4 regions of the Diaphorobacter limosus genome follow, and region 3 is predicted to be linked to each of the others. Evidence: predicted binding sites of a transcription regulator. Region 3 holds the regulator's gene; each other region holds the start of a gene.

Region 1 (7,633 bases), 1.4 Mb from region 3:
ACGCGTGCCGGGCATGCGTCTGCTGGAGCCTTCGTGGCGCAAGGCGCCCCGAACGGCCGGCGCGCAGGTGCAGGTGGCGCGCCGGCATTGATCATGGATGAATGGTTTGTTTGTTGAGGAGTCTTTTTTGAATCAGGTGGTGATCTATACCGATGGTGCCTGCAAGGGCAATCCGGGCCCTGGTGGCTGGGGCGCGTTGCTGCGTTCGGGTGCGCTGGAAAAAGAGCTGTTTGGCGGCGAACTGGGCACCACCAACAACCGCATGGAGCTGCTGGCCGTGATACAGGCCCTGGCGGCCCTGAAAAAACCCTGCCAGGTGGCCCTGTACCTGGACAGCCAGTACGTGCGCCAGGGCATCACCGAGTGGATCCATGGCTGGAAGAAAAAGGGCTGGCGCACCGCAGCCGGCCAGCCGGTGAAGAACGTCGAGCTATGGCAGCGCCTGGACGAGCTGGCGCACCGTGCCGGCCATCGCATCGAGTGGCATTGGGTCAAGGGCCATGCGGGCGATCCAGGCAACGAGCGCGCGGACGCGCTGGCCAACAAAGGTGTGGAGCAGGCGCTGGGCAGGTAGGTTCAGCTGGCGGTCTTGAGCATCGACAGCGCCTGGCGGATGTCCTGCACCGCCTGCGGACGCACCAACCGGGCGACTTCCGCGCCGTCGCGCAAGAAAACCAATGTAGGCCAGAGCTTGACGCGGTAGCTGCGGCCCAGCGGCTGACCCGGGCCGTCCTCGACCTTGATGTGCTGCACCTCCCCCTCAGGCTGCAATGCCTGCTGGATCAGCGGCTGGGCGCTTTGGCAATGGCTGCACCAGGGCGTGCCGAACTCCAGCACGGCGGCGCCTCGCAGTTGATCCACTGCCTCGCGTTGAGGGGCTTGCGGCAGGTGTTGGGCGCTGAAGGGCATTCCAGTTCACTCCATCAAACATCGATCGTGGTGCCGACGATATCACTTGGGATCGCCATCCCGGGGGCATGGTACCGTACCTGGCACTATTATTTTTATAGTTGTCAGTGCTTATATATAAAGCGCTACGTGCCAATTTTGTTGATATTTCATGCGGCTGCAAGCCCATGGCCTGGCAAGGCCGGGTCAGCATGGCGCTTGCGTGCCATCGAGTGCATGCAGCTGCGCCGGCGTATTGGCGTTGAAGAAGGCCAGCGGGTCGTCCCCGGCCTGGTCAAAGGGCACGATGGCGCAGGGCTGCAGGGCCGCCCAGCGGTGGATCTCGCGCCCGCCATCGGCGGTAAAGCCTTGCAGGCTCTGCAGCAGGTTCACGCGCAGCAGGCAAAACACAGGCTGGGTGCGCAGCCGCGTGCTGCCGTCGTGCTGCTGTTCGGGGGCTGCTGCCATGGCGATGTCGGCGCCCTGGTCGGTGGCTGCGGCGGCCAGGCGGCTGGCCAGGTCGGCAGGAAAGCACGGGCTGTCGCAGGGCACGGTCAACAGCCATGGGGTGGTGCAATGCTCCAGCCCGATCAAAAAGCCCGCCAGCGGGCCGGCATGGTCGGCCAGGCCGTCGGGCCAGACCGGTACGCCAAAGGCCTCATAGGCGGCCAGGTTGCGGTTGGCGCTGATCATCACGCTGCCAACCTGGGGCTGCAGTCGTCGTAGCACATGCAGCGCCAGGGGCTGGCCGCGAAAGCCCTGCAGGCCTTTGTCCACTCCGCCCATGCGCGAGCCGCGCCCGCCGGCGAGGATCAGGCCCGTGATATCGCGCGTGTCGATCATGCGCCGCGCTCAGCCGCCGATGTAGCTCATCTCGATGCGGCGCTGGCCTGCGCCGCTGTCCGCTGGCAGGCTGGCGCGCAGCTCTGAATAGCGGTCGCCGCGGCCCTGCCAGATATGGGCGATGGCGGTGCTGATCTGCGCGTCGCTGGCATCGCTGCGCAGCAGGCTGCGCAGATCCCAGCCCTGGGTGGCAAACAGGCACAGGTACATCCGCCCCTCCATGGACAGGCGGGCGCGGTTGCAGTCGCCGCAGAACGCCTGGGTGACGCTGCTGATCACGCCCACCTCGCCCAAAGCCGCGTCGTGGCGGCCGTCGGCGCCAGCCCAGCCCCAGCGTTTGGCGGTTTCGCCCTGAGCCGTGGCGGCCAGCGGCACCAGCGGCAGTTCGGACTGCAGGCGCGCAATGACCTCGGATGAGGGTACGACCTGATCCATGCGCCAGCCATTGGTGGCACCCACGTCCATGTATTCGATGAAGCGCAGCGTGATGCCGCTGCCGCGGAAATGCCGCGCCATGGCCGGGATCTCCTGGTCGTTGGTGCCGCGCTTGACCACCATGTTGACCTTGATGTGGGCGAGGCCGGCGGCCTGCGCCGCCTCGATGCCGGCCAGAACCTCGGCCACGGGAAAGTCCACGTCGTTCATGCGCCGGAACACCTCGTCTTGCAGGCTGTCCAGGCTGATGGTGACGCGCTGCAGCCCGGCAGCCTTGAGCGCGCGCGCCTTGCGCGCCAGCAGCGAGCCGTTGGTGGTCAGCGTGAGGTCGGGCACCCGGCCCTCGGTGGTGCGCAGCCCGGCCAGCTGGGCGACGAGCACCTCCAGATCCTTGCGCAGCAAGGGCTCGCCGCCCGTGAGGCGGATCTTGTGTATGCCATGCTGCATGAACAGCCGCGCCAGCCGCGTAATCTCTTCAAAGCTGAGCAGGTCGCCATGCGGCAGGTAACGGTAATGCTTGTCGAACACTTCCTTGGGCATGCAGTAGCCGCAGCGGAAGTTGCAGCGATCCGTGACGCTGATGCGCAGGTCGCGCAGCGGCCGGCTCAGGCGGTCGTGCAGCTGACCGGTGGCGGGTGCCGCCTGTGCTGCGCTGGGCACCGCGGGCCGCAGCGCCGCGCTGCGCTGATCCACGAGGGGAATGACACGTTCAGCCATGGGCAAATTGTGCCCCATGGGGCGAGTAGGGGCTTGGCTGGTGCTGCGCCGATTGATACCGGTCAATGGATCGCTGACCTGGTTCACGGTTGATGTGGGTCAATTGCGGGGCGGCGCGGCATTTGGACAATGGCGCCATGCTTAACATTTGTTTACCCTGTGTTTCTCTCGGCATTACCCAGGTTCATCGTGGCCGCCGTGTCGCGTTGCGCGCGTTGGCTGCCGCGATGCTGATGCCGGCGTTGCCATCGACCGCCCTGGCGCGCATGGCTTTGGCCACGGCAATCAACCGCACGGCGCGCTTTCGCGCGATGTCGCAGCGCACGGCCAAGCTGTACGGTCAGTTGCATCTGAACGTGAGGCCCGAGCGCGCCCGTGAAGCGCTGGAGCAGACGCGGCGCCAGGTGCGCGCCGACCTGGATGAGCTGGACCGCCAGGCCTGGCCGCCCGAGGTGGCGCGTCTGCTGGCCGATGTGCGCCGCAGTGCCGAGCGCCTGGATGGGCTGACGGCCCAGCCTGCCGGCAAGAGTGGCCTGCAGGCCGTCTCGGCCCAGGCCGACCAGATGCTGACCCACGCCAACAGTGCCACGCAGGCGCTGGAGCACCTGGCGCAGGCGCCGACGGCCAGGCTGGTGAACATGGCCGGGCGCCAGCGCATGCTGTCGCAGCGCCTGGCCAAGAACTATGGTCTGGTGGCCGCGGGGCTCGACAGCCGCCCTTTGCGCGATCAGATTGCGGGTGATGCTGAGGAATTCCAGCGTGCCATGGCGCAGCTTGCCGGCGCGCCCTTGTCCACGCCGGCCATTCGCACGACGCTGGAGCTGGGCCAGGGCCAATGGGTGTTTTTCGACATGGCGATCAAGCGCCAGCCGAATGCGCGCGGGCTGGAGGACGTGGCCACCACTAGTGAACGTCTGCTGGAGGTCATGGACAGCCTCACCGCGCTCTACGAAGTGGCTTTGCAGGATGTGCTGGGCTAGCCGGCTTCCATGCCTGAAATTATGTAAAAAAATGGCTGAAACGCTTGTGTATCAAGCGCAAAGCGCTATTTATTTTGTAGTTTTTTGGGCTGTTGGTAGAAGCGTGGGTAATGCTGCCGCACGCCCTCGCCGTGGTAGTCCCAGCCGGTGCACTGGCCCAGGTGGCGTGGCGGTTCGTCGCCACGGCTCTTGAATGCGGCGTTGATGGTCTGGAACGTGGCCGTGGCCAGGTTGAACAGCAGCTCGCGCAGATGCGTGCAGCCGGCCACGCCGCCCAGGTGGGTCTGTATGGACTGGCGCCAGCCGCGCACCATGCTGGCGCCCACCATGGATTGCAGGGCGCGCTGGGCTTCGGGGCAGCCGGCCAGCGGGTGGGCATCCATGGCGGACTCGATGGCGCGCACGACCAGGTCGCCGTCCACCGTGACGCGCAGCCACATGTGGTGAATCGGATCACCCGCGGGGCGCAGCTGTCCGGGGTGGCGCAGCGAGGGCAGGTCGTAGGTCTTGCTGTCGTGCAGTTCGCCCTCTATGTCCCACAGGCCATCGTCACGTTCGAAGCCCTGGTAGTTGACGCGGCGGATATGTCTGGCGGTGCGGGGGGAGGGGGGTGACAGGGGCATGAAGAACGGTTTGAAACTGCAGTCGGCCATCAGCCATGGCGTATGGCCACGGTCTTCAGGGTGGTGAAGCCGTACAGCGCCTCGAAGCCTTTCTCGCGCCCGTGGCCGCTGGACTTGACGCCGCCAAAGGGCAACTCCACGCCGCCGCCGGCGCCGTAGTTGTTGATGAACACCTGGCCGCTGGCCACGCGCCGCGCCATGCGCAACTGGCGTGCGCCATCACGCGTCCACACCCCGGCCACCAGGCCAAAGGGCGTGGCGTTGGCCAGCTCCACGGCATGGTCCTCGTCGTGGAAGGGCATGGCGGCCAGCACCGGGCCGAAGACCTCCTGCTGCGCCAGGCGGTGATCCGCGGGCACGTCGCGCAGCAGGGTGGGGGCCTGGTAGAAGCCGGTGTCGGGCGCCTCGTCCACCACCGTGCCCTGGGCGACGAGGGGTATGCCGGCCACCTGCGCGTCGGACAGGAAGTCCCACACACGCTGCTGCTGGCTTTGGCGTATCAGCGGACCCAGATCGAGATCCATGGCCGCGGGGCCCACGCGCAGGGACTCGAAGGCCTGGGCCAGACGCTCCAGCAGCGGCTCGTAGATCAGCGAATCGATGAGCAGCCGCGAGCCGGCCGAGCAGGTCTGACCGCTGTTCTGCACGATGGCGTTGACGATCACCGGAACGGCGGCATCCAGGTCGGCGTCGGCAAAGACGATCTGCGGGCTCTTGCCACCCAGCTCCAGCGTCACCGGGCAATGGCGCTCGGCAGCCGCCTGCTGAATCAGCGTGCCAATCCTGGGACTGCCGGTAAAGCTGATGTGGCGCACCCCCGGGTGGCGCGCCAGTGCGTCGCCCACCTCGTGGCCATAGCCGGTCACGATGTTGATGGCGCCAGCCGGCAAGCCCGCCTCGGCCGCCAGCTGGGCCACGCGCAAGATCGACAGGCAGGCATCCTCGGAGGGCTTGACCACGCAGACATTGCCCGCTGCCAGGGCAGCGGCGACGCAGCGGCCAAAGATCTGCATGGGATAGTTCCAAGGCACGATGTGGCCGGTCACGCCATGCGGCTCGCGCCAGGTGAGCACGCTGAAGCCCTCCTGGTAGGGGATGGTCTCGCCATGCAGCTTGTCGCAGGCGCCGGCATAGAACTCGAAGTAGCGCGCCAGGGCCGCGGCATCGGCGCGCGCCTGCCTGGTCGGTTTGCCGCAGTCGCGCTGCTCGATGGCGGCGAGCTCGTCGGCGTTCTCGGTGATCTTGGCGGACAGGCGCTGCAACAGTCGCCCGCGTTCGGCCGGGGCCAGGCTGCGCCACACGCCGTCATAGCACTGCTGTGCGGCGCGCACGGCGGTATCGATGTCTTCCACGGTGCCGCGCTGGATCTCGTCATATGGCTGGCCGTCGGACGGGTCGATGACGGCAATGGTGCGCCCGGCGCTGGAGGCTACGGCGGCATTGGCGATGTAGTGGTACTGCATGCGGCCCATTGTGCGGCAGATGGGGGCTCGCCGCTGGCGCCGTCCGTGAGGGCGGGCATCGTCGGGCTCAAACGCCCAAATCGGGGGATTATGGTTGGCTAGTGCGCACTTGGCGATTGCGCCTGCATACTGATGCCAGTCGCAGGGGCAATCGGTTGCAGCCGTGTGAGGCTGGCGTGAAGATGCGCCACGGACGCCGGATGCGGGGTGGCCCTGGTTGCCAGCCTGATCAGCGCCGTTTCAAAGCTGTGGCATGCGGGTGCGTTTGCCGGCCAGGCCGGTGGATCATGTGCAAGGCCATGTTCGAAGGCATTCAAGAGGAGACCACCAATGACCCCCAACCCTTCGACGCACGGCAGTCCGCTGCGCAGCTTTTTGATCTGGGGCGCAGTGGCCATCATTGGCGCCTGGGCGCTTGGTGTGATAGCACTGCAGCGTGGCGAGCCGATCAACGCCGTGTGGCTGATCGTGGCGGCCATCTGCGTTTACCTGATTGGCTATCGCTTCTACAGCAAGTTCATTGCCGAGAAGGTGCTTGAGCTGGACGCCAGCCGCATGACGCCGGCCTGGCGCCACAACGATGGCCTGGACTATGTGCCGACAGACAAATACGTCCTGTTCGGCCACCACTTCGCCGCCATTGCCGGGGCCGGACCCTTGGTGGGCCCGGTGCTGGCGGCCCAGATGGGCTACCTGCCTGGCATGCTGTGGATTCTGGCGGGCGTGGTCTTTGCCGGTGCCGTGCAGGACTTCGTCGTGCTGTTCATCTCGACCAGGCGCGATGGCAAGTCGCTGGGTGATCTGATCAAGACCGAGATGGGGCCGGTGGCCGGCGTGATTGCGCTGTTTGGTGCCTTCATGATCATGGTGATCATCCTGGCGGTGCTGGCGATGATTGTCGTCAAAGCCTTGATCCACTCGCCCTGGGGTGTGTTCACGGTGGCGGCGACTGTGCCGATTGCCCTGTTCATGGGCATCTACCTGCGCTTCATCCGCCCCGGGCGTATTGGCGAGGTCTCGGTGATCGGCTTTGTGCTGCTGATGCTGGCCATCGTCTACGGCCAGGATGTGGCGGCCAGCCCCACCCTGGCCCCATGGTTTGACTACAGTGGTGTCGGCCTGACCTGGATCCTGATCATTTACGGCGCCGTGGCCGCCATGCTGCCCGTGTGGCTGCTGCTGGCGCCGCGCGACTATCTTTCGACCTTTTTGAAGATCGGCTTCATCGTGCTGCTGGCGGGCAGCATCGTCATCGTCGCACCGCAAATGCAGATGCCGGCCTTGACACGCTATATCGATGGCACTGGCCCGGTCTGGTCCGGCAGCCTGTTCCCCTTCCTGTTCATCACCATTGCCTGTGGCGCGGTGTCGGGCTTCCATGCCCTGATCTCGTCGGGCACTACCCCGAAGCTGCTGGAGAACGAAACCCAGGCGCGCCTGATCGGCTATGGCGGCATGCTGATGGAGTCGGCCGTTGCCTCGATGGCCATGATTGCCGCCTGTGTCATCGAGCCGGGGGTGTACTTCGCCATGAACAGCCCGGCGGCCTTGATAGGGACAACACCCGAGCAGGTGGCACAGGTGGTGTCGTCCTGGGGCTTTGCCGTGACACCGGAAGTGCTGCTGGCCACGGCCAAGGATGTGGGCGAGACGACCATCATTTCGCGCGCTGGCGGCGCGCCTA
Region 2 (7,633 bases), 1.1 Mb from region 3:
GCGTACCGGCGATGGTATGGCCATCGCCCAGGCGCATGCCGACCTGCAGGATGCCGGCGCGCATGACGCGCCCGCACGCGCGCAGGCGCTGATCCTGGGCCTGGGGTTTCAGGTGGCCGAACTCGATCGCCCCGTAAACAGCTTCTCCGGCGGCTGGCGCATGCGTCTGCAGCTGGCGCGCGCGCTGATGTGCCCGTCCGACCTGCTGCTGCTGGACGAGCCCACCAATCACTTGGACCTGGACGCGCTGGTGTGGCTGGAGGCCTGGCTCAAGCGCTACGAGGGCACGCTCATCGTCATCAGCCACGACCGCGAGTTTCTGGATGCCGTGACCGGCGTCACGCTGCACATCGACAACGGTACGCTCACGCGCTACGGCGGCAACTACAGCCAGTTCGAGGAGCTGCGGGCGCAGCAGCTGACCCTGCAGCAGGCGTCGTTCGAGCGCCAGCAGGCAAAGATCGCCCACCTGCAGAAGTTCATCGACCGCTTCAAGGCCAAGGCCACCAAGGCACGCCAGGCGCAAAGCCGCGTCAAGGCGCTGGAGCGCATGGAAAAGATCGCCCCGGTGCTAGCCAGCGCCGAATTCACCTTTGAATTCCAGGAGCCGGCCAACCTGCCCAACCCCATGCTGGCGCTGACCGATGCGGCCTTTGGCTACCCCAGTGAAGACGGCGCCGAGAGCACGATACTCACCGGCGTCAGCAAAACGGTGCTGGCCGGCCAGCGCATAGGCATTCTGGGCGCCAACGGCCAGGGCAAGTCCACGCTGGTCAAAACCATCGCCCGCACCATGGCGCCGCTCTCGGGCAAGGTCACCGAGGGCAAGGGCCTGGCGATTGGCTACTTCGCCCAGCAGGAACTCGATGTGCTGCACCCGGATGATCACCCGCTGGGGCACATGGTGCGCCTGGCGCGCGAGCTGGGCGTGGACGCGCGCGAACAGGATTTGCGCAACTTCCTCGGGTCATTCAATTTCAGCGGCGACATGGTGCTGCAGGCCGTGGGCAGCATGAGCGGCGGCGAAAAAGCCCGCCTGGTACTGGCCATGATCGTCTGGCAGCGGCCCAACCTGCTGCTGCTCGACGAGCCCACCAACCACCTGGACCTGGCCACGCGCGAGGCCCTGGCCATGGCGCTCAACGAGTTCGAGGGCACGGTGATGCTGGTGAGCCATGACCGGGCCCTGCTGCGCGCCGTGTGCGACGAGTTCTGGCTTGTCGGCCGCGGCCAGGTCGGCCCCTTTGATGGCGACCTCGATGATTACCAGCGCTACCTGCTGGAAGAATCCAAGCGTCTGCGCGAGCAGGCCCGCACGGCCAGCAGCGCGGTATCGGCGCCGGCGGCCGCTGCGCCACCCCAGCGCGACGCACGCGAACAGCGCCGCCTGGACGCCCAGGCGCGCCAGTTGCTGGCCGAGAAGACTCGGCCGCTAAAGCGCGAGCTCGACAAGATCGACCAGCGCCTGGCAGCCCTGGGCCAGGAAAAGGCAGCGCTGGAAGAGCGCCTGATGCAAGCCCTGCCAGCGGCAGAGATTGCCGACTGCGGGCGGCGCCTGAAAGCCTGCGCCGACGAGATCGAAGTACTGGAAGAAAAGTGGCTGGATATGTCCACGACTCTTGAAGAATTGAGCCGATAGCGGCGGCCTGCCCGGATAACACACGGAAGAAATTGCCCGTTAGCGCTTTTGCAGCATGGATTTATAGCTCTTGTATCGAGAGCAAAAACAGGTGCTATCCAGGGGTTGCACTTTCTTTCCACTCGCTGTCAACGCTGCGCCCGGGGTTCGCGTTGTGGTTACATCAAAGGAGTTTTTCCCATGACCATGACTGCAATGCTCTCTGCCTGGCCCGAAGACGAACGCGATCGCAAGCGCGCGCCAACCCGCCTGTAAGGGCATCCTGCGGCCTTGCGAGGCCCTGATTTCGGGAGTTGACAGGCTCCCCCTGTACGCCAGTCCTGCGTGGGCGGCGCGGCCCACCGGGTTCAAGTCGAAGTGCGGTAGTGCACCAGTGGCCCGAAAAAAAAGGAACGTCTGGTGACGTTCCTTTTTTTTATGGCCCATTCCCGGCAGCAGTTGCCGGGAATGCTCTTCACTGTATCAGCGCATGTGTAGGCCACCGTTGACGGAGAACTCTGCGCCAGTGGCGTAGCCACCCTCGTCAGAGGCCAGCCAGGCGACGATGGAGGCAATTTCGCTGGGCTCGCCCAGGCGCTTGACGGGGACGGTGCCGACAATCTTCTCCAGCACATCGGGGCGAATCGCCTTGACCATGTCGGTACCGATATAGCCCGGCGCCACGGTATTCACCGTTACGCCCTTGGAGGCCAGTTCCTGCGCCAGCGCCATGGAGAAGCCGTGCATGCCGGCCTTGGCGGCCGAGTAGTTGGTCTGGCCGGCCTGGCCCTTTTCCCCATTGACCGAGCTGATGTTGACGATGCGCCCCCAGCCCTTTTCCACCATGTCGGCAACAACCTGCTTGGTCACGTTGAACATGCTGTTGAGGTTGGTTTCGATGACGGCGTCCCAGTCCTCGCGCGTCATCTTCACGAACATGCGGTCGCGCGTGATGCCGGCGTTGTTCACCAGCACATCGATGCTGCCATGCTCGGCCTTGGCCTTGGCGAAGGCCTCCACCGTGGAATCCCAGTCACCCACATTGCCTGCAGAGGCGTAGAAGGTGTAGCCCAGGGCCTTCTGCTCGGCCAGCCACTTGGCGTAGTCGCGCGTGGGGCCGCAGCCAGCGATGACCTTCAAGCCTTCCTTGTGCAGGCGTTGGCAAATGGCCGTGCCGATTCCACCCATGCCTCCGGTGACGTATGCGACTTTCTGACTCATTGTGTGCTCCTTGTGTGGTGGAAAAATCCGTAAACACTCTACCCAAGATCCTGATCTGTGCGATCAAGGTAAACACGGGCCTTGGCCATTGTCTCGCAGGCGACTGACTCGACTATGACGCGAAGGCCCGAATCTCTGACGGCTTAGCGCTCCAGCGCCAGCGACACGCCCATGCCGCCGCCAATGCACAGCGCAGCCAGGCCCTTCCTGGCGTCGCGGCGCTGCATCTCGTGCAGCAGCGTCACCAGCACGCGGCAGCCCGAGGCGCCGATGGGGTGACCGATGGCAATCGCCCCGCCGTTGACGTTGACACGCGCCGGGTCGATGGCCAGCTCCTTGTTGACGGCGCAGGCCTGGGCGGCGAAGGCTTCGTTGAGCTCGAACAGGTCGACATCGGCGGCGTTCCAGCCGGCGCGGGCCAGTGCCTTGCGCGATGCCGGCACCGGGCCCATGCCCATGGTGGCCGGATCCAGGCCGGAGGTGCCGTAGGCGGCGATGCGCGCCAGGGGCTTGAGGCCCAGGGCCGCCGCCTTCTTGGCGCTCATCACCACCACGGCGGCAGCGCCGTCGTTGATGCCCGAGGCATTGCCGGCCGTCACCGACCCGGCCTTGTCAAACGCCGGGCGCAGACCGGCCAGGGCTTCGGCATTGGTCTTGCGGTTCAGGTATTCGTCGGCATTGAACAGAATTGGGTCGCCCTTTTTCTGCGCCAGCGAGACGCCGACGATTTCGTCGGCAAAGCGGCCGGCGTCCTGGGCCGCGGCGGCCTTTTGCTGGCTGGCCAGGGCCAGCGCATCCTGCATCTCGCGCGTGATGCCGTAGGCCTTGGCCACGTTCTCGGCGGTGATGCCCATGTGGTACTGGTTGTACACGTCCCACAGGCCGTCCACGATCATGGTGTCCACCATTTTCCAGTCGCCCATGCGCTGGCCGTCGCGCGAGCCATTCAGCACATGGGGCGACAGGCTCATGTTCTCCTGGCCGCCGGCGACGACGATTTCGCTGTCGCCCGTGGCCACGGCCTGGGCCGCCAACATGACGGCCTTCAGGCCCGAGCCGCAGACGGCGTTGATGGTCAGGGCCGGGGTTTCCTTGGCGACGCCGGCCTTCATCAGCGCCTGGCGCGCCGGGTTCTGGCCGCAGCCGGCCGCCAGCACCTGGCCCATGATGACCTCGCCCACCTGATCCAGCCCCACCTTGGCGCGTGCCAGGGCCTCCTTGATGACGATGGCGCCAAGATCCGTGGCCGCGGTCTTGGCGAGTGTGCCGCCAAACTTGCCCACGGGGGTGCGTACGGCGGAAACGATGACGATGTCTTCCATGTGAGTCCTCTCTGAAGTAATGCCCGGCAGCGCCTTGCGCCGGGCGGATGAATCCTATCAGGCCTTTTGCTTGACGTAACGCCCCGGTGCGGGCTCGATGGCCTTGAATTCGGGCGCCCTGCCGTAATCCTTGGGGGCGGCGATCTGCTTGCCGGCATGGCCCTTGAGCCATTCGCTCCAGTCATCCCACCAGCTGCCGGGCAGCTCATCGGCCCCGGCCAGCCAGCCTTGCAGCGTGGCGGGCAGCTTGCCGTCCTCGCGCACCCAGTGGCTGCGCTTGTTCTTGGCCGGGGGGTTGATCACGCCGGCGATATGGCCCGAGGCGCCCATGACGAAGCGCTTCTTGCCCGGCAGCACCTGGGTGGATGCGTAGGCGGCATCGGCCGGCACGATATGGTCTTCACGCGAGCCGTAGATGTAGACCGGCAGCTTGACCTGGCGCAGATCCAGCTGTTCGCCGCACACCGTGAGGGCGCCGGGCTCGATGAGCTTGTTCTCCAGGTAGAAGTTGCGCAGATACCAGGCGTAGTACGGCCCGGGCAGGTTGGTGCTGTCGCTGTTCCAGTACAGCAGGTCGAACGGAGGCGGCGTCTCGCCCTTGAGGTAGTTGCCGACGACGTAGTTCCAGACCAGCTCGTTGGGGCGCAGGAAGCTGAAGGTGGAGGCCAGATCCTGCCCCTTCATGAGGCCGCCCTGTCCCATTTGCATCTCGCGCATGCGCACGAAGTTTTCGTCGATGAAAACGTCGAGGATGCCGGTGTCGGCAAAGTTGATCAGCGTGGTGAGGAAGGTGGCGCTGGCCACCACATCCTGGCCGCGCGCGGCCAGCACTGCCAGGGCGTTGGTGAGCATGGTGCCGCCCACGCAAAAGCCCAGAGCGTTGATCTTTTCGACGCCGGAGATTTCCTGCGTCTTGGCGATGGCGGTGAGCACCGCCTGCTCGATGTAATCGTCCCAGGTCTTGTGGCCCAGCGACTCATCGGGGTTGCGCCAGCTGATCACAAAGGTGCGGTGGCCCTGCGATACGGCGTAGCGGATGACCGAGTTCTCGGGCTGCAGATCCAGGATGTAGTACTTGTTGATGCAGGGCGGCACCATGAGGAAGGGGCGCTCGTACACCTTGGCCGTGAGCGGCTTGTATTCGAGGAGCTGGAACAGCTCGTTCTCGAACACCACGGCGCCTTCGGTCGTGGCCACGTTGCGGCCGACCTCGAAGCGGCTCTCGTCGGTCATGGAGATATGGCCCTGGCGCATGTCGTGCAGCAGGTTGGCCACGCCCTTGGCGATGCTCTCGCCGTGGGTTTCTATCGCCTTCTTCTGCGCGTCGGCATTGAAGGCCAGGAAGTTGCTGGGCGACATCGCGGCCAGCCATTGCTCGACGCCGAAGCGGATGCGTGCGCGGGTCTTTTCGTCGGCCTCCACGGCATCCACCATGCCCATCAGGGCGCGCGCCTGCATCTGGTAGGCCGTGACCGAATACACCGACAGCGGGTTCTGTGCCCAGTTCTCACCGGCAAAGCGCCTGTCGCCGGTCTTGGGCATTTGCGGCAGCATGCCCTGGCCCCACAGCGCGCGCATGTCCTGCAGGTACTGCTGCTGCAGCTCCAGCAACTTGTCGCCGGCAAAGTTCACCGGCGTGCTCGGTGGCATGGCCATGGCCTTGTTCAGCTCCCCCGGCTGCATGGCCTGCAGCATGTTGCCCCAGCTCTGGCTGAGCATTTGCTGAAATTGCTGGACACTTTCGGCCCATGCGGCGTCGTTGCTCATACGGTCTCCATGAATATGCCCGGAAGCAGGCACAGGTGGTCATTGTTGCCGAGCAGTCCCCGGCCACACAAGAGTCCTCAGCAGTGCTACAGGGTTTTGCATGCGCGTGGCAGCGACGTGGCAGTTCACAATAGGGGGCTATTTTGCTTGAAGTCAATCATGTATTTGGTGTTAATAGCCTGGCTTTATGTAACCGTGATGATGGCGGTGGCCGAGGCAACGTCGGCCCAGGGCACGCTGCTGGGCGCGGGCATCACCTTTGTGCTCTATGGCCTGCTGCCTATCGCCATCGTGGGCTACATCCTGGGCACGCCCGCGCGCAAACGCGCCATTCGCGCGCGCGAGCAGGCCCTGGCCGCATCAGCCGCTGATCCAGATGCAGGCAGCCATGCGCCCGCTGGTGCCCAGGACGGGGCTGTCGCGCCGGTGCGAAAAGAACCGTGACGGGTTGGCCACCGTGCACCAGGCCGGGCTGCTGTCGTTGCCATGGATCGCATCCACGCCCATGGCGCGCAGGCGCTGGCGCGCCAGGCCTGCCAGGTCGGCCAGCAGCTTGCCGGCCCGGCCATGGGGCTTGAAGCAGGCAGCGGCCCGCAGGTCATGGGCGCAAAAGGCCTCGCGCACCTCGGGGCCGACCTCGAAGGCCTGCGGGCCTATGCAGGGTCCCATCCAGGCCAGCAATTCCTGTGGCGCCTGATGAGCTATATTTGTTGTAGCTTGATGCGCTTTATCAACAAGGCTTTCAGCCTGAAATGACTGTACGGCTGCCTCCAGCACACCGGCGGCCAGCCCGCGCCAGCCGGCATGGGCAGCGGCCACCTGCGTGCCGGCGCGGTTGGTGAACAGCACGGGCAGGCAGTCCGCGGCCATGACGGTGCAGGCCACGCCCGGCACCCGTGTGGCGCAGGCATCGGCATCGCCGCCGTCGGGCGTGTCGGCCTGCAGGGCCGCCAGCGCCGTGCCATGCACCTGGCGCAGATACACCGGGCGCACCGGCTGGCCGCGCGCGCTGACAGCCGCCTGCAATGCCGCCCAGTTGGCGGCCACGGCCTCGGGCGCGTCGCCTACGTAGCGGCCCAGGTTGAAGCTGTCCCAGGGCGGCGCGCTCACGCCGCCATTGCGCGTGGTGCACAGCGCATGCACATGGGCCGGGGCGGGCCAGTCGGGTTGCAGCCAGTCGTGGGGAATGCGGTGCGTCATGGCATCAAACCCCATGGTCCGGGCAGGCCGACGGCTGGGCGCGCTGGAAAGCCGGCAACGCCATGCAGGCCTGGAAAGCCGCCATGGTGCGCGCCAGGTCATGCAGTTCGACATGGAAACGCTGGGCATTGAAGATTTGCGGCACCAGGCAACAGTCGGCCAGCGTGGGCTGGTCGCCCCAGCACAGGCGCGAGGGAGCCTGGCCGGTGGCCTTGCGCTCGGCGTCGAGCAGCAGCAGCTGGCGCTCGAAGGCCTGCAGGCCCTGGCGTGCCCAGTGGCTGTACCAGGCATCCTTGGCGGCGTCGTCCAGCTGCAGCTGGCGCTTGAGGTACTTGAGCACACGCAGATTGTTCAAGGGGTGGATCTCGCAGGCCACGAGCTGCGCCAGGGCGCGCACATGGGCGCGGGCGATGGGGTCGCCCGGCAGCAATGCGGGCGCCGGATGGGTTTCGTCCAGGTATTCGATGATGGCCATGGACTGCGCCAACAGCCGGCCGTCGTCCAA
Region 3 (7,633 bases):
CTGGTTCTTTGGCGCATTCATCCTGGCCGTGGCCCTGCTGCACATCGTCAACAGCGCGGAGATGCCCGCTGGCTGGATGAAGAGCTACTCCGCCTACGCGGGCGTGCAGGATGCCATGGTGCAGTGGTGGTATGGCCACAATGCCGTGGGCTTTTTCCTGACCACGGGCTTCCTGGGCATGATGTATTACTACATCCCCAAGCAGGCCGGCCGCCCGGTGTACAGCTACCGCCTGTCCATCGTCCACTTCTGGGCCCTGATCTTCACCTACATGTGGGCCGGCCCGCACCATCTGCACTACACGGCCCTGCCTGACTGGACGCAGTCCGTCGGCATGGTCTTCTCGCTCATCCTGCTCGCTCCCAGCTGGGGCGGCATGATCAACGGCATCATGACCCTGTCGGGCGCCTGGCACAAACTGCGTGACGACCCCATCCTGCGCTTCCTGATCGTGTCACTGTCGTTCTACGGCATGTCCACGTTCGAGGGCCCGATGATGTCCATCAAGACCGTCAACGCTCTGTCGCATTACACCGACTGGACCGTGGGTCACGTGCACTCCGGCGCGCTGGGCTGGGTGGGGCTGGTGACCATGGGTTCGCTCTACTACATGATCCCGCGCCTGTTCGGTCGCGAAAAGATGCACTCCATCAAGGCCATTGAAATCCACTTCTGGCTGGCCACCATCGGCATCGTGCTGTACATCGCCGCGATGTGGATTGCCGGCGTGATGCAGGGCCTGATGTGGCGCGCGGTCAACCCTGATGGCACGCTGACCTACACCTTTGTCGAAAGCGTGAAAGCCACCTATCCCTTCTATGCCATTCGTTTCCTGGGCGGTGTGCTGTATCTGGCTGGTATGTGCTTCATGGCCTGGAACACCTGGATGACCGCAATTTCCGGTCGTTCCGTGAAGGTGGCCATTCCGGCCGTCAATCCGGCGCACGCTTGAGGTCTGAGGAATCCGTAGATGTCTAATACAAACAAGCAAACAAGCTCCGGTTTCACCCATGAGAAGGTGGAAACCAGCAACTTCCTCATGATCGTCCTGATCCTGGTGGTGATCGCCATGGGAGGTTTGGTGGAAATCGTTCCGCTGTTCTTCCAGAAGTCCACCACCGAACCGGTTCAGGGCCTCAAGCCCTACACGGCGCTGCAGCTGGCAGGGCGCGACATCTATCAACGCGAGGGCTGCTACAACTGCCATTCGCAGATGATTCGTCCGTTCCGCGCCGAGACGCTGCGCTATGGTCACTATTCGGTTGCCGGTGAGTTTGTCTACGACTACCCGTTCCAGTGGGGTTCCAAGCGCACCGGCCCGGATTTGCATCGTGTTGGCGGCAAGTACAGTGATGAATGGCACCGCATTCATCTGGTCAACCCGCGTGATGTGGTGCCCGAGTCCAACATGCCTGCCTACCCCTGGCTCGAAAAGAACCAGGTGGATGCCGCCAGCATGGCTCCGCATATGCGCGCATTGCGCCGCGTTGGCGTGCCCTACACGGATGAGGAAATCGCCGGCTCGGCCGAGGCCGTCAAGGGCAAGACCGAGATGGAAGCCGTGATTGCCTACCTGCAGGTGCTGGGCACCGCGCTCAAGTAAAGAGAGCTTGCCATGGACATCACCACCATGCGCATCGTGGTCACGCTGGCTTCGCTCGCGTGCTTTCTGGGTATTTGGTACTGGGCCTATACGGCTCGCAACCGGGCCCAGTTCGATGAGGCAGCGCAGCTGCCCTTCGCCAATGACGATTGATTGCTCCAACCGATACGAAGAGAGAACCCATGAGCGACTTCACCAGTAATTTCTGGTCTATTTATGTGGCCGGGATCACCCTTGCCGGCATCATCGCCTGTGCCTTGCTGCTGTGGCTGACATCACGCAAGAAGATCGAATCCGCTGCTGACAACACCACGGGCCATGTCTGGGATGTGGATCTGAGGGAGATGAACAACCCTATGCCCCGTTGGTGGATGTGGCTGTTTGTCATCACCATCGTCTTTGCCTTTGCCTATCTGGCGGCCTACCCGGGCCTGGGCACCTTCAAGGGCCAGCTGGGGTGGACGCAAGTCGGTGAGTACCAGGCAGAAGTTGACAAGGCCAATGCCGAGTTGCAGCCACTGTATGCACGGTTCGACAGCATGAAAACCGAGGACATTGCAGCCGACCAGGCGGCCATGGCGATCGGCGAGCGTTTGTTCATGAACAACTGTGCCCAGTGTCATGGCTCGGACGCACGCGGTAGCAAGAGCTTCCCGAATCTGTCGGACAAGGATTGGTTGCACGGTGGTACGCCCGATGACATTCGCAAGACCATCCATGATGGTCGAGTCGGTGTGATGCCCCCCATGGCCGCAGCGGTGGGTTCGCCCGACGACGTGCGCAACCTGGCCCAATACGTGCTAAGTCTGTCGGGAAGTCCGCACGATTCTCTCAAGGCGTCGCTGGGCAAGGCCAAGTTCACCGCCTGTGCGGCTTGCCATGGCATGGACGGCAAGGGCATGACTGCCATGGGAGCCCCTAATCTGACCGATGACATTTGGCTGCATGGCTGGGGCGAGGCAGCGATCGTGGCTATGATCAACGATGGCAAGACCAATCAAATGCCGGCCCAGGCTGGCAAACTCACAGATCAGCAGATCAATGTGCTGACCGCCTATGTCTGGGGCATGTCCAACAAGCCCGGCGCTGCAAAATAAGGCATTTGTATCGGCCGGCAGCCCCTCCTAGGGGTGCCGGTTTTTTTTGTTTTGCAAGCCCGTCTTGCACCAAGAGATTTTCAACATGAAGCCAGCCGACGGAAAGCCCCGCAAGGTTATCCCCATTGCGGCAGCGCCGGCAGAAAAGCCGAAGACCGAATCCGCATCTTTGTACGAGGCGCAGAAAAAGGTCTATCCGCGCTCGATCAGTGGCGTATTCGCCAATTGGCGCTGGATCATGGTGTATGTCACCCAGTTGGTTTTTTATGGCCTGCCCTGGCTGCAATGGGGTGAGCGCCAGATGGTGTTGTTTGATCTGGGTGCTCGGCGCTTCTACATCTTCGGTCTGGTGCTCTACCCGCAGGATTTCATCTATCTGACGGGGCTGCTCATCATCTCGGCGCTTGCACTGTTCTTGTTCACGGCGGTGGCAGGGCGGCTGTGGTGCGGATTTTCCTGTCCACAGACGGTTTATACCGAGATCTTCATGTGGATAGAGCACAAGATCGAAGGCGATCGCAGTGCGCGCATCCGGCTCGATAACGGCCCCTGGACATTTGAAAAGACCTGGAAAAAATCGCTGAAGCAACTGGTGTGGATTGCCGTGTCATTCTGGACCGGTTTTACATTTGTCGGATATTTTGTACCCATCCGGGAGTTGGGTGGCGAACTTATGTCGCTGCACGGAAGCTGGCAGATTTTCTGGGTGTTTTTCTACGGCTTGGCGACTTACGGCAACGCCGGCTACTTGCGTGAGCAGGTATGCAAATACATGTGTCCGTACGCGCGCTTCCAAAGCGCGATGTTTGATAACGACACCCTGGTTGTCACATATGACCCGGAGCGTGGCGAGCCCCGTGGCCCGCGCACCAAGGCGGTGGACTACAAGGCCAAGGGTCTGGGTGATTGCATCGATTGTTCACTGTGCGTACAGGTCTGCCCCACGGGAATCGATATCCGCGATGGGCTGCAGTACGACTGTATTGGCTGCGGCCTGTGCGTGGATGCCTGCAATACCGTGATGGACAAGATGCAGTATCCACGCGGCCTGATTCGGTTTTCCACGCAGAACGGCGTGAAGAACCACTGGACGCAGTCGCAGATGCTCAAACGTGTCCTGCGGCCACGGGTATTGTTTTATTCCGGTATTTTGATCGCCTTGTGCATAGGGATGATGGCCAGCTTGGTGGTGCGTACCCCATTGAAGGTAGATATCGTGAGGGATCGAGCGGCTCTGTCGCGCATCGTGGCAGGCGGGAAGCTTGAAAACATTTACCGACTGCAAATCATGAACGCCACCGAGGGGGCGCAGCGCTATGTGATCAGTGCACGTGGACTGGACGGGCTTGAGGTGATCTCCGAACCGGAGATTGACATCGGCCCGGCAGAATCTCGCTGGGTGGTCGTGCGGCTGCAAATTCCCTATGGATCGGCAGCGCCTGGCTCACACACCGTGTATTTTGATGTCCGTGCCCAGGATGACAAAGGCCAGGTGGCAGAAAAATCCGTGTTCCTGGTGCCGCGCTAAGGGTTGATGTACGAGCATCCGCTGTTTTTGTATTGATTTTTTTGTATTGGGCCTCGGAAGGCCCAGGGAGTCCGCAGTCATGTCACCCAACTCATCAGCGAATTCGACGCCTGAGTCTCAGCCTTGGTGGAAGTATGGCCATGTCTGGTTGATCATTGCCGGGCCGGTGATCGTGGTAATCGCTGGCTTCATCACACTTTGGCTGGCGTTAGCACGGCCAGATCCAGTGTTGACGGAAGACTACTATCAACGGGGTCTTGACATCAACAAGACATTGCAAAACTCTCAGATGAGCATGACGCCAGCAACCAAGGGGCGCAACCACGCTGCTACCCCGGTGCAGGATCAACCACGCTGATTCTGGGGCCTAAGGGGAATCAAGGAGACAGTTGCCGTGCATGTAGTGCTAGTCTGCGAGCACAACAGCTTGGAGGTGCTTCGATGTGGATGCAACGACTGATGTGGATTGCGTGGCCTGCGTTTCTCATGGCCGGTGTCATGGAGATGGTGGTTTTTGCCTTTGTCGATCCGGAGGCGTTGCAGTGGTTTGACCAGCCTGTGAATCTGTCGCGCGAAGGCGTCTATACCGTCGCGTTTTTCTTGTTCTGGCTGGTGATTACGATATCAGGCGCTTTGACGACCCTGTTGTCGTTCTCTCCCTTCGAGTTCAACCATCGGGAGTCGTCGGAGACGGACAGGCCAGCTGATAACCCCAAGTACGTGTCATGATCCTGACAATGCGGGAGGCCTGAATCGCCCAAGTTTAGTGACAAGCCTGCTGGCTGTTGACAATTCGCTTCAAGGCTTCCGTATTCACAATGCGAACATGGCGCTGCTTGACTTCCACAATGCCCTCCTCAACGAATTTGGAGAAGGTGCGGCTCACGGTTTCAAGTTTCAGGCCCAGGTAGCTGCCAATTTCCTCGCGGGTCATGCGCAGCACCAGTTCTGACTGCGAAAAGCCGCGCGCATGCAGGCGCTGCACCAGGTTCAGCAAGAAGGCGGCCAGGCGTTCCTCGGCGCGCATGCTGCCCAGCAGCAACATCACCCCATGCTCACGGACGATTTCACGGCTCATGATCTTGTGCACATGGGTTTGCAGTGCCGTAACTTCGCGCGACAGTTCCTCGATACGCTCAAAGGGCATGACGCAAACCTCGGCGTCTTCCAGAGCCACGGCATCGCAGGTGTGGCGGTCGTTGACGATGCCATCCAGACCGATGATTTCTCCAGCCATCTGGAATCCGGTGACCTGGTCGCGCCCATCTTCGGTTGCTACGCAGGTTTTGAAGAATCCTGTGCGGATGGCAAAGAGCGAGGTAAATGCCTCCCCGTTGCGAAACAAGGTTCCGCCGCGCTTGACCTTGCGGCGAACTGCAACGATGTCATCAATGCGCTTGAGCTGCTGGTCATCCAGACCCACAGGCATGCACAGCTCGCGCAGGCTGCAATTGGAGCAGGCTACTTTGATGGTTTGCAGGTTGGAAGACATGGATACTCGGTTCCTAGTACGGACTTACAGCCGAATGTAACCGAGACTTGGGATGTCGCGATTCGTTGAGTGACTTTGATCCAAGGTCAAATTGTCGTCAACTCGGCTTCATGGGGGCTTGATCGGCGTCAAGGACACAGGGTGGACTCTACGGCACAGTGCGCACGAATTGCAAGGAACCCTTTCATGACTGTCGTTACCACCGAGCTCTTGCGTCGCTTTGACGTTCCGGGGCCGCGCTATACCTCCTACCCTACCGCCGATCGTTTCGTGGAGGCTTTTGGTGAAAAGGAGTACATCCTGGCATTGCAACAGCGCCGCGTGGGATCAGTGGCCAAGGCCATGCCGTTGTCGCTGTACATTCACATACCGTTTTGCGAATCGTTGTGCTACTACTGTGCCTGCAACAAGATCATTACCCGCCACCCCGAGCGGGCCGATGTATATCTGCGTTACCTGAGCCGGGAAATTGACCTGCACACCGCGCACTGCGGTGTCGGCCAGCATGTCAGTCAGCTGCACTTTGGTGGTGGGACGCCGACTTTTTTGTCCGATGACGGCTTGCGTGAGCTCATGGGCATGCTCAAGCGCAGTTTTGTGTTGGTGCCAGGAGGGGAGTACTCCATAGAGGTCGATCCGCGCACGGTTGATGAACAGCGGCTGGCGTTGCTGGCTGAGCTGGGCTTCAATCGGCTCAGCTTCGGGGTGCAGGACTTCGACCCAGAGGTACAGAAAGCCGTACACCGCATACAGCCAGCAGAAAAGGTGTTTGGTCTGGTTGAAAGCGCGCGCAAGCTGGGTTTCGACTCGGTGAACGTGGATCTGATCTATGGTCTGCCAAGGCAGACGCCAGAGTCATTTGACCGTACCCTGGAGCAGGTTGCGCAACTGCGACCTGATCGGATAGCGCTCTATGCCTACGCCCATTTGCCCGAGCGTTTCAAGTCGCAACGCCGCATCATCACCGCAGAACTGCCCATGGCGTCGGCCAAGGTGTCGATGCTGGCTCGCTCCATTGATGCATTCATGAACGCCGGCTATGTCTACGTGGGCATGGATCACTTTGCACTGCCCGAGGATGCGCTGGCGGTGGCCAAGCGCCAGGGGCGGTTGCACCGTAATTTCCAGGGCTATAGCACGCAGCCTGACTGTGATCTGATTGGCCTGGGCGTATCCGCCATTGGCCGCGTCGGTGCAACGTACAGCCAGAATGTGAAGACCCTGGACGAATACTACGACGCCATCGACCATGGCCACCTGCCGGTCGTGCGGGGGCTGGCATTGACCAAGGATGATCTGGTGCGCCGCGCCGTCATCATGGCTCTGATGTGTCAGGGCGAGTTGCTGTTCGAGCCCTTGGAGCAGTCCTGGCTCATCGACTTCCGCAGTTACTTTGAAGCGGAGCTGCGGCAGCTTGAAGAAATGGCCGAGCAAGGGTTGGTCAGCATCAGTCCCGAGGGCGTCAAGGTCACAACCATGGGGTGGTTCTTTGTGCGCGGTGTGGCCATGGTATTTGACAGGTATTTACAGGCAGATAGGAACCGCGCGCGCTTTTCCCGCATCATTTGAGCCATGTTATGGGCTCTGGCATCGACGGCTTTTTTCATGGGTTTGATGGGCGGGACGCATTGTCTCGTCATGTGTGCCGCACCCTGTGCGGCTTTGACGGGGAAGGGCGCGGCGCCGGCGGGTGATACCCGGGTGGTGCGGCTGGCGCCGCAGGCTGGAACTCTGCAGCGCACGGCGGGTTTTCATCTGGGGCGGCTGATGGGCTATGGGTTCGCCGGAGCCCTGGCTGCCTGGGCGATGGACCGCCTTGCATGGCTTGGCCAAAACACCGCTGCCTTGCGTCCGGCCTGGACATTGCTGCATGTGCTGATTCTGGCCTGGGGTCTGCTGATGATGCTGCAGGC
Region 4 (7,633 bases), 800 kb from region 3:
CTGGCCACCCTGGCCCACGCGCCTGGGCACATGCCCACGCCACTGATTGCACCACTGGTTGCGCCATTGATCGCGCCGCGCCCGCGCCCACCGGCAGACAGTGCCGTGCAGGCCATCGTCCTGGCAGCCATGGATACCATGGCCGACCCCGGCCACTGGCCGCTGCTGCTGCAGCGCCTGACGCAGGCCGCACACGGCCTGGGCAGCATGTTTGCCGGTTGCAGCTTCACCCACGCGCAAGATGGCCTGCTGCTCACGCAGGGGTTGGACGCCGTGCTCGGGCAACGCTTTCTGGATCGCTTCCAGGACAACCCCACGGCACGCGCCATGCTGCGCGTGCGCCTCGGGCAAGGGGTGAACCAGATGCAGATCACCGACCCGCGTGCGTTGCAGCGCTCGGCCTTCCATCAGGAGATCCTGCGCCCGCAGAACATTCGCGACATCACCGCGATCAAGCTGCCCATGGATGCGCCATTCAACGTGGGCGGCGTCAGCATCTGCTTTGCGGGCCCGCATGCGGCTGAGCAAGCGGCTCAGGCAGCCCATCTGCTGGAGCACCTGGCGCCCTATCTGCAACGCGCCCTGGCCGCGCTGCTGCGCTGGCGCCGCCTGCCGCAGGCCGAAACACTGGCCGCCGGGCTGGATGCCCTGCCTTGCGCGGTGTTCATGCTCAGCGCCAATGGCCGCATGCTGTTTGCCAACGCGCGTGCCGAGGCGCTGTTGAACCTGGCCGATGCCCTGTGCCTGCGCGCCGGCCGGCTGGCCGCGGCCCAGCCCGCCGATGCGCCGCGCCTGGACGCGCTATTGGCCGAGGCCGCCCAGGCACCCCGGCGGCTGGCCCACTGGAGCATGGGCCTGCGGCTGAACCGGCCGGCAGGCGCACGGGCGCTGACCCTGCGCGTGCTGCCCATGCGCGACAGCCAGGACAGGCTGCAACTGTCCGGGCGCGCGGCGGTGCTGGTGCTGGCCGACGAGCTGCCGTGAGCCCGGTGCCGGCTGCGCTGACGCATTTCAAGCAAAATAGGCCGCCAGCGCTTATGCAACAAGCGCAAACAGCTCTTATTTTGATAGTGACTGCAGTAAACCCTGGATGATGTGATCGGCATAGCGGCTGGCCACATGGCGCACGAAATGCGGAAAGTCCACATGCGCGCTGTCGTCGGCCCGGTCCGAGATGGTGCGCACGGCCGCAAACGGCAGGCCGTAGTCGCGGCACACCTGGGCCACGGCCGCGCCCTCCATCTCCACGGCCAGCACCTGATGGCCGGCGGCGCCCAGCGCCTGGCGCAGCGCGGCGGATTCGGCCGAGGTGGAGACAAAGCGGTCGCCGCTGACGATCAGCCCCTGGTGCGCGCGTGCCGGGTGGCGGTGCGCAATCACCGGATTTTTTGGATCAAATCCGGCTCTATCGCTTGTCAGATAAGCGTTGGCAGCTTCAAATAGCATAGTGGTCAGCGCCGCATCGCAAGGCATGCGCGCCAGCCCGTAGCCGGGCACCTCCCAGCGCGGGAAGATGGGCGAGGCGTCCATGTCGTGCTGCAGAAAGTCCTGCGCCACCACCACATCCCCTACCTGCACGCCATCGCCCAAGCCGCCGGCCACGCCGGTGAAGACGATGCGCGCCACGCCAAAGCGCTCGGCCAGCAGCGTCGCCGTGGTGGCCGCCGCCACCTTGCCTATGCCCGACAGCGCCAGCAGCACCGGCTGGCCCAGCAGCCGGCCGCGCCAGAAGCTGCGCCCGGCATGGGTGATGCATTCGGGCGCCTGCAGGGCTTGGACGAGGCCGCCCTGCTCTTCGGGCAGGGCGCTGAGGATGGCGGTGGTCATGGGCGGGGGCGGTTCACAAGGGCAGAGGGAGCCGCATTATCGCGACCGCCCAGGGCCGCCCGCACCGCAACAGGGCCGGACGGGCGGTGCGATTCATGCCACTCGCATCGTAGATTTGATTTTTCTCAAATGCCAACCCCGAATAAGGGTTCACCATTAGATCGTCAAAAAAACAATGAACTTACGGCTCCCACGATAATCCCCGACCGTTTTACTCGGACATCCACTCCCCGGCGCATCGCCTGCCATGCGCGACCCGTTCTACAAATGGGGCCGCATACTTGTCATTCGATTAACTCCGGGGTATTGGCAATATCCGAAACGGCATTTGATCGAAGGCAGTATCTTGAATATCTCCAGCGCCATCGTTTACGCCAGACCGGGCACGGATGCCATGGTGCGTGCGCAACTCCCGCATATTCCCGGCGTGGAGGTTCACGCCGCCGCCGAGGACGGGAGACTGGTCGTCACCATAGAGGCGGAGAACGACCGCGGCGCCATGGACACCTATGAGGCCATCGCACGCATGGACGATGTCCTGAATATCGCCATGATTTTCCAGCAGACAGAAACCCATCCTGACCAGGAGTTAGCCAAATGCAAATAACCCGTCGTGATCTCATCAAGGCGCATGCGGTCACCGCTGCCGCCACGGCCATTGGCGTGAGCGTTCCCGGGGCGCAGGCATTGGCGCAGTCGGCCGGCGCCGCCGACGATATTCGCTGGGACAAGGGCGCCTGCCGTTTCTGCGGCACCGGCTGCGGCGTATTGATTGGCGTCAAGGACGGGCGCGTGGTCGCCACCCAGGGCGACCCGGACGCGCCGGTGAACAAGGGCCTGAACTGCATCAAGGGCTACTTCCTCTCCAAGATCATGTACGGCAAGGATCGCCTGACCCAGCCCATGCTGCGCATGAAGGATGGCAAGTTCGACAAGAACGGCGAGTTCACGCGCATCAGCTGGAACCAGGCCTTCGACATCATGGAGGACAAGTGCAAGGCCGCGCTGAAGGCGGGCGGGCCGCGCAATATCGGCATGTTCGGCTCCGGCCAGTGGACCATCTGGGAGGGCTATGCCGCCTCCAAGCTGTTCAAGGCGGGTTTTCGCTCCAACAACATCGACCCGAATGCGCGCCACTGCATGGCCTCGGCCGTGGCCGGCTTCATGCGCACCTTCGGCATCGACGAGCCCATGGGCTGCTACGACGACTGCGAGCACGCCGACGCCTTCGTGCTCTGGGGCGCGAACATGGCCGAGATGCACCCCATCCTCTGGTCGCGCGTCACCGACCGGCGCCTGACGGCCAAGCATGTCAAGCTGCATGTGCTGTCCACCTTCACGCACCGCTCCTGCGAGCTGGCCGACAGCGAACTGATCTTCAAGCCGCAATCAGACCTGGCCATCCTCAACTACATCTGCAACCACATCATCCAGAGTGGCGCGGTGAACGAGGACTTCGTGAAGAAGCATGTCAACTTCCGCAAGGGCGTGACCGACATCGGCTACGGCCTGCGCCCGAATCACCCGCTGGAGCAGGTGGCCGGCAACAACGGCTATCCCGGCGCGGACGGCAAGCCCAAGGGCTCGCCAGACGCCTCGGCGCCCATCAGCTTCGACGAGTTCAAGGCCTTCGTCGCCGAGTACACGCTGGACAAGGCGCACGAGCTCTCGGGTGTGCCCAAGGACAAGCTCGAGGCCCTGGCCAAGGTCTATGCCGACCCCAAGACCAAGGTGACCTCGTTCTGGACCATGGGCTTCAACCAGCACACGCGCGGCACCTGGGTCAACAACATGATCTACAACGTGCACCTGCTGGTGGGCAAGATCTCCGAGCCCGGCAACAGCCCGTTCTCGCTCACCGGCCAGCCCTCGGCCTGCGGCACGGCGCGCGAGGTGGGCACCTTCTCGCACCGCCTTCCCGCCGACATGGTGGTCACCAACCCCAAGCACCGCGAGATCTCCGAGAAAGAGTGGAAGCTGCCCGCCGGCACCATCCCCGACTGGGTGGGCCTGCACGCCGTGGCGCAAAGCCGCGCCCTGAAGGACGGCAAGCTCAACTTCTACTGGACCACGACCACCAACAACATGCAGGCCGGGCCCAACATCAACGGCGAGATCTGGCCCGGCTTTCGCAACCCGGCCAACTTCATCGTCGTGTCGGACTGCTACCCGACGGTGTCGGCCCTGGCGGCGGATCTGATCCTGCCCTCGGCCATGTGGGTGGAGAAGGAAGGGGCCTTTGGCAACGCCGAGCGGCGCACGCAGTTCTGGCGCCAGCAGGTCAAGGCTCCCGGCCAGGCCAAGTCCGACCTGTGGCAGTACGTCGAGTTCTCCAAGCGCTTCAAGACCGACGAGGTCTGGCCCGCCGAGCTGCTGGAGAAGGCCCCCGAATACAAGGGCAAGACCCTGTACGACGTGCTGTATGCCAACGGCCAGGTGAACAGGTTCCCGCTGTCGGATCTGCAAAAGGGTTTCGACAACGACGAATCCAAGGAGCTGGGCTACTACCTGCAGAAGGGCCTGTTCGAGGAATACGCCGGCTTCGGCCGCGGCCATGCGCATGACCTGGCCGACTTTGACGTCTATCACAAGGCACGCGGCCTGCGCTGGCCGGTGGTGGACAACAAGGAGACGCTGTGGCGCTTCCGCGAGGGCTACGACCCCTATGTAAAGAAGGGCGAGGTGCTCAAGTTCTACGGCAAGCCCGACGGCAAGGCCTGGATCTTTGCGCTGCCCTACCAGCCCGCGGCCGAGATGCCGGATGCCGAGTACGACCTGTGGCTGTCTTCCGGCCGCGTGCTGGAGCATTGGCACACCGGCTCGATGACGCGCCGCGTGCCCGAGCTATACCGTGCCATGCCCGATGCCTGGCTCTACATGCACCCCGAGGACGCCAAGAAGCGCGGCCTGCAGCGCGGCGACACCGTCAAGGTGATGACGCGCCGTGGCGAGGTCGCCACCAAGGTCGAGACGCGCGGGCGTAACAAGCCGCCGCAGGGCCTGGTGTTCATGCCCTTCTTTGACGAGCACCGCCTGGTGAACAAGCTGACGCTGGACGCCACCTGCCCGATCTCCAAGGAGACCGATTTCAAGAAGTGCGCCTGCAAGGTCGTGAAGGCCTGACCCACAGCCCGGGCGCGCAACCTGCATGCGCCCGGCCCACTCCCATCGCTGCACCCACTTAGCCGCCATGACCGCTCCTGTCAGCGCCGCCGCGCGCCGTGAATTCATGCTCGACACCGCGAAGATGGCCTGCGGCATGGGCGTGATCGGCCTGGGCCTGGGGCTGCTCAACCGCCAGGCCAGAGCCCTGCCGGCAGGCGCCATACGCCCCCCGGGCGCGGGCAGCGAGACGGACTTTCAGTCCGCCTGCATACGCTGCGGCCTGTGCGTGCGCGACTGCCCCTACGACATCCTGCAGCTGGCCACGCCGGCGCAGCAGGTGGCCACGGGCACGCCCTTCTTTGTGGCGCGCAGCAAGCCCTGCGAGATGTGCGAGGACATTCCCTGCGTCAAGGCCTGCCCCACGGGGGCGCTGGATCACGGCCTGACCGACATCAACCAGGCAAAAATGGGCCTGGCGGTGCTGGTCGATCACGAGACCTGCCTGAACTTCCTGGGCCTGCGCTGCGACGTGTGCTACCGCGTCTGCCCGGTGATCGACAAGGCCATCACGCTGGAGGTGCAACACAACGAACGCACCGCCAAGCACACCATGTTCCTGCCCACGGTGCATTCCGAGCATTGCACCGGCTGCGGCAAGTGCGAGGCCTCCTGCGTGCTGGAGGTGGCGGCCATCAAGGTCTACCCCATCGCCCAGGCCAAGGGAGAACTCGGCGCGCATTACCGCGTGGGCTGGGAAGAAAAGCGCAAGGCCGGCCAGTCGCTGGTCGAAGAGCGCGGCCTGATCGACCTGCCCGACCGCATGCCCGAGGGCGTCACGCTGCCCGGCCATTTCGACCCTGGCAGCAGTGGCGGAACGGGCGCGTTGGGCACGGGCGGCCAACTGCCCGACGGAGCACCACGATGAAGCCCGCACGCAACGCCTTCGCCCGCGATGCCATCGCCGCCAAGGGCTGGTGGAGCGCGCACCGCTGGCTGCTGCTGCGCCGCAGCGTGCAGCTGGGCGTGCTGGCACTGTTCCTGGCCGGGCCCTGGCTGGGCTGGTGGGTCGTCAAGGGCAACCTCAACTACAGCCTGACGCTGGACACACTGCCGCTGGCCGACCCGCTGGTGATGCTGCAGTCGCTGCTGACTGGCCATGCACCGGAGCGCAACGCCATCATCGGCGTGGCTATCGTGCTGGCCTTTTACCTGCTGGTGGGCGGGCGCGTGTACTGCGCCTGGGTCTGCCCGGTGAACATCGTCACCGACGCCGCCAGCGCACTGCGACGCAGGCTGGACATACGCGGCGGTGGCGACCTGCCGCGTCAGACGCGCTACTGGATGCTGGCGCTGATCCTGGCGCTGGCGGCGGGCACGGGCAGCATCGTCTGGGAGCTGGTGAGCCCGGTGTCGCTGCTGCCGCGCGGATTGATCTTCGGCATGGGCGGCGGCTGGCTGCTGATCGCGGGCATCTTCCTGTTTGACCTGTTCGTCATGAAGCGCGGCTGGTGCGGCCACCTGTGCCCGGTGGGCGCGTTCTACGGCCTGCTGGGGCGCGTCGGCCTGGTGCGCGTATCGGCCACGCGGCGCGAGGATTGCAACGATTGCCTGGACTGCTTTACCGCCTGCCCCGAGCAGCATGTCATCCGGCTGCCGCTCAAGGGCGCACACAAGGGCGTGGGGCCGATGATCAAGGACAGCGACTGCACCAGCTGCGGGCGCTGCATCGATGTGTGCGCCAAGGATGTTTTCCAGTTCGTACCGCGCTTTGCGCCCAACGCGGATGACCAGGCCCGGCCCGGCGCCCAACCAGAACAATGACCTCAAACAACTTTCACCCGTGGAGAAGCCCATCATGAAGACGCTCGTCAAACTCTCTCTGGCAACCCTGCTGTCCGTGGCGGCGTGCTGGGGCACGGCGCAGACGCTGAGCAGCATCCGGGGCAGCGATGTCTCGACCGTGGACCAGGCACCCGAGATCAAGAACTACCAGGGCAGCAAGCCGGGCGGCCAGGCGTTGATCCAGCGCACCTTCGCGCAGCAGCCGCCGCTGATACCGCACAAGGTGGACGGCTTTGACGACATCACCGCCGAGGAAAACACCTGCCTGGACTGCCACATCCACAAGGAGGTGCGCGGCCAGAAAATCCCGCAGATCAAGGAGAGCCACCTGATCAAGCCGGTCAACGCCGATGCCCCGCAGGTGCACAACTCGCGCTGGCAATGCAATTCCTGCCATGTGCCACAGATAGACGCCAAGCCACTCGTGGAAAACGTCTTCAAGGGCAACGCCAAAAAATAAGGCGCGCCGCCCAGGAGGCGGCACGCCATTCACCCCATGCCCCGGGCCATGCCGGGGCATGGTCATTTCTTGTCGCGCAACTCGCGCCGCAATATCTTGCCCACCGGGGTCTTGGGCAGATCGGTGCGGAACTCGATCACCTTGGGCTGCTTGTAGCCCGTCAGGTTGGTGCGGCAATAGTCGCGCACCTGGGCCTCGGTCAAGGCCGGGTCTTTCTTCACGATGACCAGCTTCACGGCCTCGCCCGTCTTCTCGTCGGGCACACCGACAACGGCGCATTCCAGCACCCCGGGTATCAGGGCCACCACGTCCTCCACCTCGTTGGGGTAGACGTTGAAGCCGCTGACCAGCACCATGTCCTTCTTGCGATCGACCACCTTGAAGTAGCCACGCTCGTCC

The links. The regulator FNR, encoded in region 3, switches genes on or off when oxygen is low (the NO sensors DNR and NnrR bind a similar motif). The targets are predictions, from matches to a motif close to TTGATNNNNATCAA.
Region 1: a site for FNR is predicted at 2,973-2,986, ahead of P4826_RS05340 (type IV pili methyl-accepting chemotaxis transducer N-terminal domain-containing protein). Genes of this name have one in related genera too.
Region 2: a site for FNR is predicted at 6,072-6,085, ahead of P4826_RS04215 (PHA/PHB synthase family protein). Genes of this name have one in related genera too.
Region 4: a site for FNR is predicted at 1,943-1,956, ahead of P4826_RS14410 (chaperone NapD). Genes of this name have one in related genera too.

The regions. Positions count from the first base shown of each region.
Region 1 is NZ_CP136921.1:1,088,231-1,095,863, reverse strand. Features, by position in the region: gene P4826_RS05365 (class I SAM-dependent methyltransferase) at 1-91, shown strand, start outside; gene rnhA (ribonuclease HI) at 128-574, shown strand; gene P4826_RS05355 (thioredoxin family protein) at 577-909, opposite strand; gene mobA (molybdenum cofactor guanylyltransferase MobA) at 1,096-1,731, opposite strand; gene moaA (GTP 3',8-cyclase MoaA) at 1,741-2,883, opposite strand; gene P4826_RS05340 (type IV pili methyl-accepting chemotaxis transducer N-terminal domain-containing protein) at 3,111-3,863, shown strand; gene P4826_RS05335 (DUF2889 domain-containing protein) at 3,929-4,486, opposite strand; gene P4826_RS05330 (aldehyde dehydrogenase family protein) at 4,516-5,949, opposite strand; gene P4826_RS05325 (carbon starvation CstA family protein) at 6,280-7,633, shown strand, end outside.
Region 2 is NZ_CP136921.1:855,938-863,570, forward strand. Features, by position in the region: gene P4826_RS04200 (ABC-F family ATP-binding cassette domain-containing protein) at 1-1,639, shown strand, start outside; gene phbB (acetoacetyl-CoA reductase) at 2,102-2,839, opposite strand; gene P4826_RS04210 (acetyl-CoA C-acetyltransferase) at 2,983-4,161, opposite strand; gene P4826_RS04215 (PHA/PHB synthase family protein) at 4,219-5,928, opposite strand; gene P4826_RS04220 (hypothetical protein) at 6,088-6,372, shown strand; gene pgeF (peptidoglycan editing factor PgeF) at 6,289-7,128, opposite strand; gene maiA (maleylacetoacetate isomerase) at 7,133-7,633, opposite strand, start outside.
Region 3 is NZ_CP136921.1:3,806,887-3,814,519, forward strand. Features, by position in the region: gene ccoN (cytochrome-c oxidase, cbb3-type subunit I) at 1-952, shown strand, start outside; gene ccoO (cytochrome-c oxidase, cbb3-type subunit II) at 971-1,603, shown strand; gene P4826_RS18330 (cbb3-type cytochrome oxidase subunit 3) at 1,616-1,756, shown strand; gene ccoP (cytochrome-c oxidase, cbb3-type subunit III) at 1,786-2,700, shown strand; gene ccoG (cytochrome c oxidase accessory protein CcoG) at 2,786-4,228, shown strand; gene P4826_RS18345 (FixH family protein) at 4,308-4,586, shown strand; gene P4826_RS18350 (hypothetical protein) at 4,670-4,957, shown strand; gene fnr (fumarate/nitrate reduction transcriptional regulator Fnr) at 4,992-5,720, opposite strand; gene hemN (oxygen-independent coproporphyrinogen III oxidase) at 5,907-7,289, shown strand; gene P4826_RS18365 (sulfite exporter TauE/SafE family protein) at 7,293-7,633, shown strand, end outside.
Region 4 is NZ_CP136921.1:3,006,587-3,014,219, reverse strand. Features, by position in the region: gene P4826_RS14420 (PAS domain-containing protein) at 1-984, shown strand, start outside; gene P4826_RS14415 (5'-methylthioadenosine/adenosylhomocysteine nucleosidase) at 1,060-1,827, opposite strand; gene P4826_RS14410 (chaperone NapD) at 2,075-2,434, shown strand; gene napA (nitrate reductase catalytic subunit NapA) at 2,425-4,950, shown strand; gene napG (ferredoxin-type protein NapG) at 5,018-5,857, shown strand; gene napH (quinol dehydrogenase ferredoxin subunit NapH) at 5,854-6,753, shown strand; gene P4826_RS14390 (nitrate reductase cytochrome c-type subunit) at 6,788-7,234, shown strand; gene P4826_RS14385 (long-chain-fatty-acid--CoA ligase) at 7,297-7,633, opposite strand, start outside.